Regions from separate parts of the Bacillus sp. TCT6 genome, predicted to be linked through region 2. Evidence: riboswitches for the same ligand, from Rfam matches in the RefSeq annotation. Region 2 holds a riboswitch; the other holds the start of a gene.
What was found. A riboswitch is a leader RNA that binds a small molecule or an ion and turns the genes downstream of it on or off. The one in region 2 is predicted to bind FMN.
Positions count from the first base shown of each region.

Region 1: linked by a shared signal. The riboswitch ahead of AC0ONG_RS06095 (ECF transporter S component) and the one ahead of ribD (bifunctional diaminohydroxyphosphoribosylaminopyrimidine deaminase/5-amino-6-(5-phosphoribosylamino)uracil reductase RibD) in region 2 are both predicted to bind FMN.

Region 1 covers NZ_JBVYHX010000001.1:1,191,969-1,200,247, forward strand. The annotation lists gene resC (cytochrome c biogenesis protein ResC) at 1-969, shown strand, start outside; gene resD (DNA-binding response regulator ResD) at 1,272-1,988, shown strand; gene resE (sensor histidine kinase ResE) at 1,988-3,763, shown strand; gene AC0ONG_RS06080 (cob(I)yrinic acid a,c-diamide adenosyltransferase) at 3,900-4,481, shown strand; gene AC0ONG_RS06085 (peptidoglycan DD-metalloendopeptidase family protein) at 4,566-5,180, shown strand; gene AC0ONG_RS06090 (hypothetical protein) at 5,334-6,020, opposite strand; FMN riboswitch at 6,269-6,408, shown strand; gene AC0ONG_RS06095 (ECF transporter S component) at 6,571-7,149, shown strand; gene AC0ONG_RS06100 (ferredoxin) at 7,269-7,517, opposite strand; gene AC0ONG_RS06105 (YpbB family protein) at 7,817-8,279, shown strand, end outside.
Region 2 covers NZ_JBVYHX010000001.1:3,792,150-3,800,428, forward strand. The annotation lists gene AC0ONG_RS19240 (Na+/H+ antiporter family protein) at 1-944, shown strand, start outside; gene AC0ONG_RS19245 (LacI family DNA-binding transcriptional regulator) at 969-1,832, opposite strand; gene AC0ONG_RS19250 (GNAT family N-acetyltransferase) at 1,932-2,414, opposite strand; gene AC0ONG_RS19255 (alpha/beta hydrolase) at 2,496-3,419, shown strand; gene AC0ONG_RS19260 (DUF2552 family protein) at 3,430-3,675, opposite strand; gene AC0ONG_RS19265 (CDGSH iron-sulfur domain-containing protein) at 3,815-4,021, shown strand; FMN riboswitch at 4,212-4,355, shown strand; gene ribD (bifunctional diaminohydroxyphosphoribosylaminopyrimidine deaminase/5-amino-6-(5-phosphoribosylamino)uracil reductase RibD) at 4,661-5,773, shown strand; gene ribE (riboflavin synthase) at 5,755-6,399, shown strand; gene ribBA (bifunctional 3,4-dihydroxy-2-butanone 4-phosphate synthase/GTP cyclohydrolase II) at 6,412-7,605, shown strand; gene ribH (6,7-dimethyl-8-ribityllumazine synthase) at 7,624-8,085, shown strand; gene AC0ONG_RS19290 (hypothetical protein) at 8,108-8,279, opposite strand, start outside.

The DNA.
Region 1 (8,279 bases), 2.6 Mb from region 2:
CCAGTTAGTAACTTTTTTGAATTCGGTACATTTTTCGGCATGATGCTTGTAGGAGCATTTATTGTAATGTATTTTATGTACCGCGTAAGTATAATTGGACTATTTGCATTACCAGTTGCGCTTTTATTAATTGCCTATGCAAGTATGTTTCCGAGGGAAATATCTCCGCTTATTCCATCTTTAAAAAGTAATTGGTTACATATTCACGTGACGACTGCAGCAGCAGGACAAGCAATTTTAGCGATTAGTTTTATTACGGGCGTCATGTATTTATTAAAAAATGTAGATCAATCAACGAGAAGTAAACGGACATTTTGGCTAGAGACGGTAGTGTTTACGCTTGTTTGTACAGTTGGATTTATTGGAGTAACAACGGTATTTTCTAGTATGAAATATGAAGCGAAGTTTCAATGGGTTGATAAAAATGAACAACAACTGGAAATGAAGTACAATCTTCCAGCTTTAGTAGGACCGCATGAAGGGAAGTTACAGACAGAAAATAAATTAGAACCGGTAGTTGAAGTTCCAGCGATTGTAAATGCGAAAAAATTAAATACTGTTATTTGGTCAGTGTTAGTTGGAACATTACTTTATATTGTATTAAGGCTTGTTTTACGGAAGCGAGTATCGGCGGCACTTCAGCCGTTAGTAAAGAATACGAATAGTGATTTACTAGATGAAATCGGATATCGATCTATTGCAATTGGATTCCCAGTTTTCACATTAGGAGCGTTAATTTTTGCAATGATTTGGGCTCAAATAGCGTGGACGCGTTTTTGGGGCTGGGATCCGAAAGAGGTTTGGGCACTTATAACGTGGCTCTTTTATGCTGCAGTACTACATTTACGATTATCTAAAGGGTGGCATGGAGAGAAATCAGCTTGGCTTGCAGTAATTGGTTTTGCAATTATTATGTTTAACTTTATTGTAGTAAACTTAATTATTGCCGGTTTACATTCATATGCATAGAGAAATAAAATAGGAGAGTGCATGTCACTTTCCTATTTTATTTTTGTCAACTTTTCTTCTTTTTTGAGAAAAACATGACAAAGTAGCGGTTGATTTTGTAAAATGATGTCGAGGACATTATATACTGTTCAAAAAAAATACATAGTTTTGGAAAAAAATTGAACAAAATTTATTATTCTTGTGAAGCATAATATGGGAAGTGAAACATTTAGAAGATTGCTTAAATAAACGAGAATAGCGCAACATAATAGTAAAGAAGGGTAGGTGTGAACCGCTGAGGTGAGAGTACGCAGCGGGTAGAGATGGAAAATGAATCAAGAATTTTAATTGTAGATGATGAGGATCGTATTCGTCGTTTATTGAAAATGTACTTAGAAAGAGAACAATACACAATTGAAGAAGCAGATAATGGTGATACAGCTTTAGAAATGGCGTTGCAAAATGATTACGATTTAATCTTATTAGATCTTATGATGCCTGGTAAAGATGGCATTGAAGTATGTAAAGGGGTTCGTGAGAAGAAAGCGACACCAATTATTATGCTGACAGCAAAAGGTGAAGAAGTAAATAGAGTACAAGGATTTGAAGTTGGAACAGATGATTATATTGTAAAGCCATTTAGTCCACGTGAGGTCGTGCTACGTGTGAAAGCGGTATTACGTCGTGCTGTACCAACAACATTCTTTACACAAGATACAACGACAAAAGATGTTACTGTATTCCCGCACTTAACAATTGATAACGATGCACACCGTGTTACTGCAGATGGTAATGAAGTAAACTTAACGCCGAAAGAATATGAGTTACTATTATTTTTAGCGAAAGCTCCTGATAAAGTATTCGATCGTGAGCAATTGTTAAAAGAAGTATGGCAATATGAATTCTTCGGAGATTTACGTACAGTTGATACGCATGTAAAGCGTTTACGTGAGAAGTTAAGTAAAAAATCACCAGATGCTGCGAAGATGATTGTTACCGTTTGGGGCGTAGGTTATAAATTTGAGGTTGTGAACGACTGATGCTTTGGAGAAGTGTAGTAGGGAAGTTATGGATGACTATATTACTTCTCGTTTCGTTTGTGCTTGGATTTGTTGCGATTTTACTTTCACAGTTTTTTAGAACATATTATGTTGATATGAGTGAAGATAGGCTTCAAAAAGTTGCAACAAGTGTTTCAGAGTTAATTGAAGAAGGTGCCGATGTAAAAACGATTGAGAATATCGCGTACAAATTCTCTGATTCACTTTCAAGGATCATTATTGTAGAAGATGGTAAAGAAATATCATCTTCGCCGAAACAAGAAGGGTTAGTCACTCTTACAATGGATGATTTGAAAGAAGATAAAGAATTAGCGGCTGTTTTCACAGACAAAAAAGAAATTAAGAATAACATTAGAAAAGCCTCTAATAGTAGAAAGAATAAAAACACTGAAAATGATATTATGATTGTCGGAAAACCAGTGCAGTCAAAAAATCAAAGTGCAGTGTTCGTATACGAATCTTTACAAGTACCGATACAAGGCATGGAGAGAACGACTGATTTTATATTCTTATCAGCAGGGATTGCGATTATATTAACAACGTTCTTTGCATTCTTCTTGTCTACTCGAATTACAGCACCACTCCGTAAAATGCGTGAAGTTGCTTTTGAGGTGGCGCGTGGGAAGTTTGATGCGAAAGCTCCTATGGTGTCTCAGGACGAGATTGGTGAGCTTGCAACGGCCTTAAATCAAATGGGGAAACAGTTGAAGTTTAATATGAATGCACTGCAGCAAGAAAAAGAACAGTTAGCTAGTATTTTAAGTAGTATGGCAGATGGGGTTATTACGTTAAATCAAGAAGGTGAAGTCGTTGTAATTAATCCGCCGGCCGAACATTTCTTACAAGTTTGGCAAGAAGAAAAAGAGATAGAGCTAAGTAAAAAACTACCTTCTGAACTTGTGGAACTATTCCATCTTGTTGTAGAAAGTGAACAACAACAAGTTGTTGAAATTAATTTACAAAAAGGGAACTATGTAGTTCTTATGACGCCGCTTTACAATCAAACGAAAATTCGTGGAGCTGTAGCGGTACTGCGAGATATGACGGAAGAACGCCGTCTTGAAAAGATGCGTCAAGACTTTATTGCGAATGTATCGCATGAACTTCGTACACCAATGGTAATGCTGCAAGGGTATAGTGAAGCGATTTTAGATGATATTGTGCAAACGAAAGAAGAAATTGATGAGTTTGTTCAAATCATTTATGATGAATCCGTTCGTTTAGGTAAACTTGTAAATGAATTATTAGATTTAGCACGCATGGAAAGTGGTAATGTAGAGTTACATATAGGTGAAGTTGATATTCATCCTTTCGTTGAAAAAATAGGTCGTAAATTCCAAGGGATTGCAAAGGATAAAGAGGTCGCGTTAACGGTTGATTTCAAAGATTCAATTGAACAATACCCATTTGATGCAGATCGTATGGAGCAAGTATTGACGAATTTAATTGATAACGCAATACGTCATACAAACGCAGGCGGACATGTAACGCTTGTAATTGATTCGAAAAATAATGGCCTCATTTTTGAAGTACAAGATTCGGGTGCAGGCATTCCAGAAGAGGATATTCCATTTTTATTTGATCGTTTCTATAAAGCTGATAAAGCAAGAACACGTGGGAAAAAGGGTGGAACAGGACTCGGGCTTGCGATTGCGAAAAATATTGTTCAAGGTCATGATGGTAAAATTTCTGTTTCAAGTGTTGTTGGAGAAGGAACTACATTCTCTGTATATTTACCGAATCGTATAATTTAGATATTTGTTTTTAAAGTTGATAATGAATAAAGTTCTGCTGTTTTTTATTTTTTTGTAAACTCAATTAAATAAAGAATGGTAGAACTTTTTTCTATGTTGCTCGAATAAAGAATAACAAGAGAGGTGCTGTGAAGAAATGAAATTATATACAAAAACAGGAGATAAAGGAACGACAAGTGTAATAGGCGGTAGGGTTGATAAAGATGATATCCGTGTGGAAGCGTATGGAACAATAGACGAGGCGAATTCTCATATCGGATATGCAATGACTAAGCTTCAAGGCAGGACTTATAGAGATATTTACAATGAGCTCGAAAATATTCAACATGAGCTATTTGATTGCGGAGGAGACTTGGCAATAGTGGAACAAAAAATTCCTTATAAGGTGACAATTGAGATGGTTGAAAGCTTAGAAAGAAAGATTGATTTGTATATAGAAGAAGCACCGCCGCTAGAGCGCTTTATTTTACCAGGTGGAAGCGAGTCGGCAGCTGCTATTCATATTGCACGTACAGTTGTAAGGCGAGCAGAACGATGTATCGTGTCCTTACAAAAAGAAGGAGAAATAAATGAAGTTGTTCTAAAGTATGTAAATAGATTATCTGACTATTTATTTGCAGTAGCTAGAGTAATAAATGCCCGATTACAAGTGAAAGATGTGGAGTATAACCGTAGTGCATTAGTTTTTCGTGATAAGAAAGAGAAGGAAGTGGAGTAATTCACTTTCTTTTTTTGTATACTTTTTTCTGTAATATACCAAAATAGAGAAGGTATGGTGGTAATTAGAAAACGGAGGATGTATATGAAAGTTTTAAAATGCGGAGTCATGTTATTGAGTATACTGTTTGTATCTCAATTACATGTTTATGCAGAAGAAAATCGATGGACATGGCCTGTTGAAGGTCAGATAAGTGATTATTTTGGGACAAGGCATGGAAAACACTATGGTATTGATGTAGCTGCACCGATTGGAACGCCTGTGGCAGCTATCCAAGATGGTAAGGTAACGAAGTCTTATTATTCAAGTAGTTATGGAAATGTTGTATTTATTAAACACGGAGAATATGAGGCTGTATATGCACATTTAAATAAGAGATATGTGGGTCAAGGAGATTATATTTCAAAAGGTGAAAAAATTGGAGAAGTAGGGAACACGGGAGAATCGCGAGGTGCACACTTACATCTAGAACTTCATCAAGGAAGATGGACGATGGCGAAAAAGAATGCGATGAACCCATTGCTTGTTTTAAGTGAACAAAGAAATGAAGTTGTTTCTTCATCATTATATGTCGTACAAAAAGGGGATACTTTAGTTAGTATTGCACGGAAATTTAGTATGACACTTAAGGAAATTAAAGAAAAAAATGGATTGCAGCAAGAGCTAATTTATCCTAATCAACAATTATATGTTAAGTAAAGGCAACGTCTCAAAAATTAAACTTTGAATATTCTTAAATAAGGTTCGATGTAAATGAAATTATATGGGCGCTTCTGCTAGAAGTATTGAGTGAATTAGAGTATTTATATCTAAAAGAAAACCGTCCCAAAATTTATTTTGGGACGGCTTCTTTTACCAAAAAATAAAGACACATATAAATCCAGAAATAGCTAAATAGCTATATAAGTAAAAAACTTTTGTTCTTGTTTTCTCTTTTGTTCGAAACAGTACGATAGTCGGTTCAATTAAACCGATTGTCAAACAAAGTAGGCCAAGAAGCATACAACCAATCGAAATAGAATACAGGGCGATTTGTGGTGCTTGAAATGGAATCATCCATTTTAATAAAAATGCAATAAGTGCAGTGTAACAAATGCTACCGATGTATTTATTCAGTGGTGTATTAGAACGAAAACCAGGAAGTTTTTTTAAGAAAGAGCGGGAAACAACTTCTGTTTGTAAAGATGTATGCTCTTCAATAATTCTTTGAGCTTCTTTTCCTTTTTGAAAAAGGGATAAGATCCAATTTCGCTCACCCTGAAAAATAAATTGAGAAGTTGTCAAATAGTGATCAATCTTCACTTTACTCCAACTTTTCCACGGATGACGCTCACACAATTTTAATTTACTTTCTGTTTTTTTATCATACTGATAAATACTGATGCCATCTTCATCGAAAGTAGCATAGTATGTCTCGTTTGAGAATGTGCCTAAATCAATTGGGCAGTAGAAAAGTAATTCTTTTTTTAAGTAAAAGTATTCTTTTCTTAAGTTTTTTTTCATTGCTTCTCGAATAGAATGTCTCTTTTCTTTTTTCATGACATTTCCTCCATAACTCAGAAAATGTTCTTATCTTAACAATTCAATATCTTATCACTTTTAATTATATATGACTAGGTAATTCAAAAGAGAAATGCCGAATGATAAAAAATATGGATTGTATTGTAAAATATCTCGCAATTTATTTATTGTTACGAAAAATAAATAACTAATTTTAAATAAGTTACAATTTTTTTGTTCACAATGTTATGAGGTTGTTGTATAATGAAGGGGAAAATAGAATATCGGTCTATCTTCGGGGCAGGGTGAAAATCCCGACCGGCGGTGATGAACTATTTATGATTTTGTTCTAAGCCCGCGAGCCGTTAAGGCAGGATTTGGTGTGATTCCAAAGCCGACAGTACAGTCTGGATGGGAGAAGATGGAGGTTCAAGCGTTCAAAAAAGATATGGATTTGAACGTCTGTTTGATGTGCCTTAAATTCTCCCTTTGTGTAAAACACAAAGGGTTTTTTCGTTCTATGAAAAAATAGGCATAGCAGAACCTTTCCACTTTCCATGAGAAGATCGATGGAAAAGGAGAGAGAAAGATGAAACAAAAAAACAGTGTGGTGCAGATGGTGAGTGTAGCGATGCTAAGTAGTATTGCATATTTACTAATGATGTTAGATTTCCCTTTCCCAGGGCTTCCGCCATTTTTGAAAATTGATTTTAGTGATGTACCAGCTCTAATTGCAGCAATTATCTTTGGACCAGTAGCTGGAGTGATTGTAGAGGCAATAAAGAACATTTTACATTACGGGATTCAAGGAAGTTTAACGGGAGTACCAGTTGGAGAAATTGCAAACTTTATTGCAGGATGTTTATTTATTGGACCAGCAGCTTTCTTATTTAGAAAGTATCGTACTGTGAAGAGTTTAACGACAGGGTTAATGCTAGGGACAATTACAATGGCACTTATTATGAGTGTATTAAACTACATCATCATATTCCCGGCGTACACTTGGTTTTTAAATTCACCAGCTATGTCTAGCGAAGCTATAAGAACAACGGTTGTAACGGCAATCTTACCATTTAATTTAATTAAAGGAATTGTTGTAACAATTGTATTTGTGGCATTATTCTCACGCCTGAAAGTATGGGTGTTTGCAAAAATGAAAAATGCATAATATATATAAACCATTAGTAGTGTGGAACTACTAATGGTTTTTTATTAAGGAAAATAAAATTTAGATACAAAAAATGCCCCTCATCAATATGAGGGGCATTTTTTGAAGTTAATAAAAGACTATTCAAATTTTAAAGCGTCTCCGTCGAATGATTCGTCAGCAACTTTAATTGAGTCAGTTGGACAGCCTTCGAATGCATCCATCATATCTTCAATTAATACATCTGGAATTTCAACGATACCTTGGTTATCGTCTAATGTTACAAATGCAATACCTTCATCATCATAGTCATAAATGTCTGGTGCAGCAGCGCCACAAGCACCACATGCAATACAAGTATCTTTATCAACGATTGTATATTTTGCCATCTTTTTTCCCTCCTGATAATATGTATGTGAAAAGCTTGCCATAAAAATTATAACCTTATTGTAAAACGGTTTGTAAAACTTTTCAACATAAAATTATAATGATAATGCTTATCAATTAGAGTGTCAACTTATTTTTGAATTATGTCATAAGATTTTCAAAATACGTAAATATGATTTCGTTTGATACAATAGAATATATACAAGTATATAGTTCTTATTATGATAAGTTTAATGAGCGACAGTAGATAGTGTAATTGTACTGAAAAGAATGAAGTTAAGATTGGAAGGTGGAAGCGGTCATGCAAATACAATATACTTTGTTGCATTGTTTAAAACAATTGAATGGTGAAAGAACCGTTTCATCTATTTATTATTTACTAAAGGGCAAACGTTCTTCGCAAACTTTACAAGATGGAAATATGTTTAGAATTTCTTTTTTGTTCGGAATATATAAATCATTAAATAGAAATGACTATGATGGTGAAGTTGTAAAGTTGTTGCAAGCAGATTTTATTCAAGAAATACATGAAAATACATATGTGTTAACACCTAAGGGTAAAACGCAGTTACATAAATGGGAGGAAGTTTATGCTTTTCCAGCGCATTTGCATGGTTTACATTATGGAGAATTAGGTGAAACATTTTGGAAAAGATTGTCATTGATTATTCAAACTATATCAAATTTACAACAGAATAATACTAAGTTTATCCCGATTCAACAAGATACAGAAATAATGATGTGGGTGAAACGTTTTCTAACAG
Region 2 (8,279 bases):
TCCCCATCTTAATTCCAGCACTTTTAAAAGTATTAAATGAGCTGAAAGTGGATCGAAGACTTGTCACGTGTATTATTACATTTGGATTAATTACTCCTTATATGTGGATCCCTGCAGGGTTCGGAAAAATTTATCATGACGTATTGCAAACCAACGCTGCGCAAAGCGGTCTTACATTTGATGTCACACTTATTCCAAAAGCAATGACTATTCCAGCACTCGGTATGATTATTGGATTATGTGTAGCGGTATTCATTACGTACCGAAAACCTCGTACGTATGAAACAGAACAAATTCATACTACCGAAAATGAGATCGTTCCCTATACAAAACGTAGCATTACTTTCGGGTTATTATCTATCATTGCTACATTAACTGTTCAATTAACAACAGAATCAATGATTTTCGGTGCTTTAGCAGGTATTATCGTCTTATCAGTAAGTGGTAGTCTACCACTTAAAGAAGCAGATGCGATATTAACAAGCGGAATGCGTATGATGTCCTTTATTGGCTTTGTTATGATTGCTGCCGCTGGATTCGGCGCTGTTCTTCGAAAAACAGGACATGTTGAATCTCTGGTGCAAACGAGTGCACATATAATCGGAAATAACAAACCACTCGCTGCATTTCTTATGCTTGTTATTGGACTTCTCGTTACGATGGGAATTGGTTCATCCTTTTCAACCATCCCTATCTTAACAACAATTTTTGTACCTCTGTGCATTCAGCTTGGATTTAGTCCGATGGCTACAATTGCAATTATTGGTACAGCCGGAGCGCTAGGTGACGCAGGATCTCCAGCATCAGATAGTACCCTCGGACCAACATCCGGTTTAAATGCTGATGGTCAGCACCATCATATATGGGATACATGTGTACCCACTTTTCTACATTACAATATACCGTTACTTATATTTGGCTTTATTGCCGCAATTACATTATAAAAAGGTGCGTATAAAACGCACCTTTTACTTTTTTATTTTTCCTTTTAATTGTTGAAAAGCTACTTTTCCGTTATCTTTGACATAGCTTTCAATTGCCGGTAGTGATGAACCTATCCATTCACACTCTATGCTCCCATTCGGTCCAACAATTTTTAATTTATCTGGTACATGTATATTTACAAATCTTGCTGACCGAATTAACTCAATAGCAATCTGATCACTTGAGGTTACAATTCCATCTATATACGGATTGTTTCGCAATAATGTAATAAACTGTTTATTTGTATACCCTTGTACACATTCTTCTCGATAAGAGATTCCTTCATCCCAAACAGTATCTAAAAAACCTGCTATATGATCTTCCATTTCTTCACTTTCTTCTCCCTCACCGAAATATGCAAGAAAGTGACACCCTTTCTCTTTTAATAAAGAAACAGCCCTCTGTCCACTTTCATAATAATTTCCATGTGATTGTTGCTCATCAATCACAACAAACGGAAATGGAATTTCTCCTATACTTTTAAAAACGGATTTTGTTAAAATAACACCTGCAACGTTATTCTCCTTCAACATATATATGTATCTATCTTTATTCTCTATATTACAAACAATGATTTGATATCCTTCTTTATATGCTATTTCCTCAATACAATGTAGCAAAGTGATGTTTGATGGGTCATATAGATTATCTACAAGTAATGCAATTATCGTTGAATTCTCTTTAAATAGTGGCTTCGCTGCACTGTTTGGCCTATAACGTAATTCTTCAATTGCTTCCTTTACTTGTTTTACTGTGTCCTCATGAACATATCCTTTTTCATTAATAACTCGTGAAACGGTTGCGACTGAAACACCTGCCAATTTTGCAACATCACGTATAGTTGCCACATCGTCACCCCTTAATATGGTAATAGATTACAATTTTACGGTAACCTAAATTACACTATCCGTCAAGATTAATAACTCATATTTCTGAAAATTGTTACATCATTTCACTAAACGATACTCCAACTGAATTTCATGTAAAATTGGGATATTATCATATCCAATACGTGGAATTTCTTTCTTTATTTTTCGTGCCTCCTCTACCGCATTCACATATAAATTAGTCATTACAAAATTACGTTTTTGGTAAAATCGTAACGCATTCATATTATCATTTGTTGTAATAAGACAAACCTGCCTGCACCGTTCTTCTTCTGCAACTTGCAATACACAATCCACAAGCTTCTTCCCTATTCCTTTTCTTTCTTCAATACTATCTAACGATATAATTTCACACATATTTCCAGTCACTTCATACGTTATAATTCCGATTATTCTGTCATTAGAAAACGCAACAAATCCTGGCAACTCTTCTAATTGATGCCCCTTACCACGTGAAACCATCAATGAACTTCCCCAGTTCTCACACATAAACATTCGAATTGTTTCTTTCATCGTTGGCGTAATTTTTTGTATATGCACCATTTCCTATTTCTCCCCTTTTATATCATTGTGATACAATATAAGTGTATCACATGTAACGGTATTTGGAGGATGAGGTAAAGTATGAAACGTTTTTTTGCAGCATTGTTTACTGTACTAGGTGCGATAACAGCCCTTGGGATTTTCTTTACAAATAAAGTGATGTATTTAAAGAAAAAAACAGAGGAAGAAGTACTCGAAAGAGAAACGAAAAAACATTTTCGTATAGAAGATTTTGATGCTCTTCATAAAGAAGAAATTCATATTCCTTCACAATTCGGATATGATCTTCACGGCTATTACATTCCTGCTGGTCATTCCAATAAGTTTATGATTTTTTGTCACGGCGTAACTGTAAATAAAATGAACTCTGTAAAATATGCAAGGTTATTTTTAAACAGAGGGTATAATGTCGTTATTTATGATCATCGTCGTCATGGTAAAACTGGCGGAAAAACAACAAGCTATGGATACTATGAAAAACATGATTTAAAATCTGTAGTTGACTGGCTAAAAAGTCGCTTTGGAACAAATATAACACTCGGTATTCATGGTGAATCTATGGGAGCTGCAACACTTCTTCAATACGCAGGACTTGTAGAAGATGGTGCTGATTTCTATATTGCAGATTGTCCTTTCTCTGATTTTCACGGACAATTACAGCACCGTTTAAAGGTTGAATTCCATTTACCAAAATGGCCTTTATTACCTTTAGCAAATGCTTTTTTAAAAGTGCGTGACGGTTATACGATTCGCGAAGTTTCACCAATTGATTGTATAAAAAATATTAACAATCCCGTCCTCTTTATTCATAGTAAAGATGATGATTATATTTTAGCTGATATGACGAAATCACTATATGAAGCAAAAGAAAACAATAAACAACTTTATATTGCAGAACGTGGTGCACACGCTTGCTCTTATAACGAAAATAAAGAAGAGTACGAAGCAGCCATCGATCAATTTTTAAACACATATGTGAAAGAAACAAAAAACAGGCTTGCATAAGCCTGTTTTTTTATTGCGCTAAAACGTCTGTAACTTGTTCCATATTTTCAGAAATCCATTGCATTGCATCATCTAACGTTGGGAATTCTGTCGTTTGAAATGTTACTTCATCTTGAAGTAACCAAACATCCTTTGCCTCTTGCCCTACACCTGCAATGGACCAATGTAACAAACTATATGGATGATTATCATTCAAAAATGATGCCCACGTGCGCTCATTTGCAATGTTTCGTAATGTATGTAATTGTTTATCCATCTCTCGTCACCTTACTCTAGTCAGTTATGAAAACTATTATAACACTCTCTTCTTTCTCAAACAAAGTGCTCTTTTTATATTGTCAAGCACTTCCCTTGATTATATGATGAAATTAAGCGTTTGGGAAGGAGGGATAACGTTGGCAAAAGTACAAATTAAAGTAAATGATAATGGCTCTTTTCGCGTTACAGGGGACGTGGAATTAGTCGACTCACAAGGGAATGTATTCCCAGCAAAACCGGCATTTTCTTTATGCCGTTGTGGTTTATCAAAAAATATGCCTTATTGCGACGCTTCGCATAAAGGTAAATTCGAGTCTGTTGTTAGAGCACCAGAGGCAGAATAATTTTACATGTGACATGCACATTTTTTTGTGCATGTTTTTTCTTTTTAGCAACTCCGTTATATCCCTTCTCCTTACAACACTTCTAATACTTTTATTTCCATTCCAGCCCACATATATTTTCACACAATTCTTCACATTCGAATATTTTTTACTAGCCTTTTATTTTTTTTGTGCTATAATTTGAGCAAACAGCATCCTTCGGGGTCGGGTGAAATTCCCAACCGGCGGTGATGAAGTGAAAACTTCTAAGTCCGTGACCCGTTTTCAACTCGAAAACGGTGGATCTAGTGAAACTCTAGGGCCGACAGTATAGTCTGGATGGGAGAAGGATATGTTTCTAGTTTTTTATATAGTGAATACACTTTTATTTCAGTATGCATATTTTTAAAGATTCATTTTGATTCTTTATATATGTTTAATTTTCTATACTTATTTTTTATACTGAAATAAAAAGAGACAACTAGCGTTTAAAAATTCGATATTTTGCTAGGTTTTTTCCTTATGCAGAAATATCAATTATCGTTAGGTTTCTTTCCTATGCTTTCGTATTCAAACTATATTTCTAGAAATCACGTCTCCCAAACCCCAAGGATATTAAATCCTTGGGGTTTTTTGATTTTTTTAGGAGAGGTGAAGAAAATGACAGATCAAGAATATATGAGGATTGCCCTGCAGTTAGCAGAAGGAACATCAGGACAAACAAGTCCAAATCCTATGGTTGGTGCTGTTGTTGTAAAAGATGGAAACATCGTTGGTATGGGGGCTCATTTACGAGCTGGTGAAGAACACGCAGAAGTTCATGCCCTTCAAATGGCTAGTCAGAACGCCAAAGACGCTACCGTTTATGTAACACTGGAACCGTGTAGCCACTTTGGAAAAACACCACCTTGTTGTGAATTGCTCATCGAAAAAGGAGTTAAGCGTGTGGTAATTGCTACTCTCGATTGTAATCCGCTCGTTTCTGGTAACGGAAAAAGAAGATTAGAGGAAGCTAGAATTGAAGTAACTACCGGTGTTCTTGAAGCAGAAGCAGTTTTATTAAATCGCTACTTTTTTCACTACATGAAAACGAAACGCCCTTTTGTAACAATCAAAACAGCGATGAGCTTAGATGGAAAAATAGCAACTGTAACTGGTGAAAGTAAGTGGATTACAGGTGAAGAAGCACGTGCTGATGTTCACCAATATCGCCATACACATGATGCAATTCTTGTTGGAGTGAATACAGTTATAGCTGATAATCCTCATTTAACAACAAGAATTCCAAATGGTGGGAAACATCCTATTCGCGTTGTTTTAGATACCCATTTACGAACGCCACCATCTTCTCATGTTATAACAGATGGTTTAGCACCGACATGGATTATTGTCGGTAAGGATGTAAAGAAAGAGAAGATATCTTCTTATAATTCTAAAAATATAGCTATATTCCAAATGGAAACGAAGCATATAGAAATCGAGGACCTTCTTTCCTTTCTTGGAGAGAAACAAATTCTTTCTCTATTCGTTGAAGGTGGCCAATCAATTCATGCAAGTTTCTTAAAAACAAACAATTTCAATGAAATTGTAACCTATATAAGCCCGAAATTAATTGGTGGAAAAGATGCTCCTACTTTATTTGGAGGAAATGGTTTTTCAAAATTACAAGATGCGCTTTCCTTGAAAATTCAAGAGATGAAACAAATTGGTGATGATATAAAAATCGTTGCGAATGCCCGAAACGAGGTGACGGAATGTTTACAGGAATTGTAGAAGAATTAGGAACGATAGCAAACATGCAACAAAGCGGAGAAGCGATGAAATTAACGATTCATGCAAAGAAAATTTTATCAGATGTTCACTTAGGTGATAGTATCGCAGTTAACGGTATTTGCTTAACTGTAACAAACTTTACAACTACTTCATTTACAGTTGATGCAATGCCTGAAACGATGCAGTCGACATCGCTTCGCATGCTTAAACCCCACTCTAAAGTAAATTTAGAGCGGGCAATGTCTGCAAATGGAAGATTCGGTGGACATTTCGTTTCAGGACACATTGATGGCATCGGAACGATTTTAACTAAAAAACAACATTACAATGCCGTCTATTATAAAATAGCAATTTCTGATGAATTGCTACACTATTGTTTGCATAAAGGGTCCATTGCTGTTGATGGAACGAGTTTAACGATATTTGATATAGACGAAGCTTCCATAACGATTTCACTCATCCCGCACACAGTAAGCGAATCTGTCATTGGAGAAAAAAATGCCGGAGATATCGTAAATATTGAGTGTGACATGATTGGTAAATATATCGAACGCTTTATTACTAAACCTGCAAAACGAGTAGGTTCAATGACCGAAAGTTTTTTACAAGAAAACGGATTTCTATAAGGGGGAAGCACAATGTTTCATCGTATTGAAGAAGCTCTAGAAGATTTAAAACAAGGTAAAGTCGTTATCGTATGTGATGATGAAAACCGAGAAAATGAAGGCGACTTTATTGCTTTAGCAGAGTACATTACACCGGAAACAATTAATTTTATGATTACACATGGTCGTGGTCTCGTTTGTGTACCGATTACGGAAGGATACGCAGAACGTCTACAATTAGAACCAATGGTATCTCATAATACAGATTCACATCATACTGCGTTTACAGTGAGCATTGACCATGTTTCTACAACAACAGGGATTAGCGCTCACGAACGTGCAACTACGATACAAGAATTGTTAAATCCCGCATCAAAAGGCACTGATTTCAATCGACCTGGACATATCTTTCCATTAATTGCGAAAGAAGGCGGTGTCCTGCGTCGTGCAGGTCATACAGAAGCTGCTGTTGATTTAGCAAAGCTATGCGGTGCCGAACCAGCTGGAGTTATTTGCGAGATTATAAATGAGGACGGCACGATGGCACGTGTACCTGATTTAATAGAATGCGCAAAACAATTTGATATAAAAATGATTACAATAGAAGATTTAATTGCTTACCGCCGCCATCATGAAACACTTGTGACGAGAGAGGTGGAAATTACATTACCTACAGATTTCGGTACTTTCCACGCAATTGGCTATTCTAACTCATTAGATACGAAAGAACATATCGCACTTGTAAAAGGTGATATTTCAATAGGTGAACCGGTACTTGTGCGTGTTCATTCTGAATGCTTAACAGGAGATGTATTCGGTTCACATCGCTGCGATTGCGGACCACAACTCCATGCAGCACTTGCTCAAATTGAGCGTGAAGGAAAAGGTGTTCTTCTTTATATGAGACAAGAAGGAAGAGGCATTGGGCTTCTTAATAAGCTTCGTGCTTATAAATTACAAGAAGAAGGATTTGATACTGTAGAAGCAAATGAAAAACTCGGCTTCCCTGCTGATCTTCGTGATTACGGTATCGGTGCACAAATATTAAAAGATTTAGGTTTACAAAGTTTACGATTATTAACGAATAACCCAAGAAAAATTGCTGGCTTACAAGGTTACGATTTAGAAGTAGTCGAGCGTGTACCGTTGCAAACGCCAGCAAAAGAAGAGAATAAATCGTATTTACAAACGAAAGTAAACAAATTAGGACACTTACTAAACTTATAATTAAAGGAGAGATTTATTATGGTATTCGAAGGTCATTTGGTTGGTACAGGATTAAAAGTTGGAGTTGTTGTTGGACGTTTTAATGAATTTATTACAAGTAAGTTACTTGGCGGTGCTTTAGACGGATTAAAGCGTCACGGTGTAGAAGAAAATGATATTGATGTTGCTTGGGTTCCTGGTGCATTTGAAATTCCTTTAATCGCTAAAAAGATGGCTAGTAGCGGAAAGTATGATGCTGTTATTACATTAGGTACTGTAATCCGAGGTGCTACAACTCACTACGATTACGTTTGTAATGAAGTAGCAAAAGGTGTTGCGTCTTTATCACTACAAATGGACATCCCAGTTATTTTCGGCGTATTAACGACAGAAACAATTGAACAAGCGATTGAACGCGCAGGTACGAAAGCTGGTAATAAAGGATATGAATCAGCTGTTGCTGCAATTGAAATGGCTCACTTATCAAAACAATGGGCATAAAAAAAGAGGCTGCGGCCTCTTTTTATTTTTTCACCTTTTTTTGTACATCTTTTATTAATTCATTCATCGTTTTTCCTTCTGTTTTTATATGAAGAGCTTGTGCTGTTCTCCATACATTCTCTCTTTTTTTCGCTTCTTCTATAATAGTAATTTCTTTTCTAACTTCCTTTAAATCTTTTCCTTCCGTTTTCAAT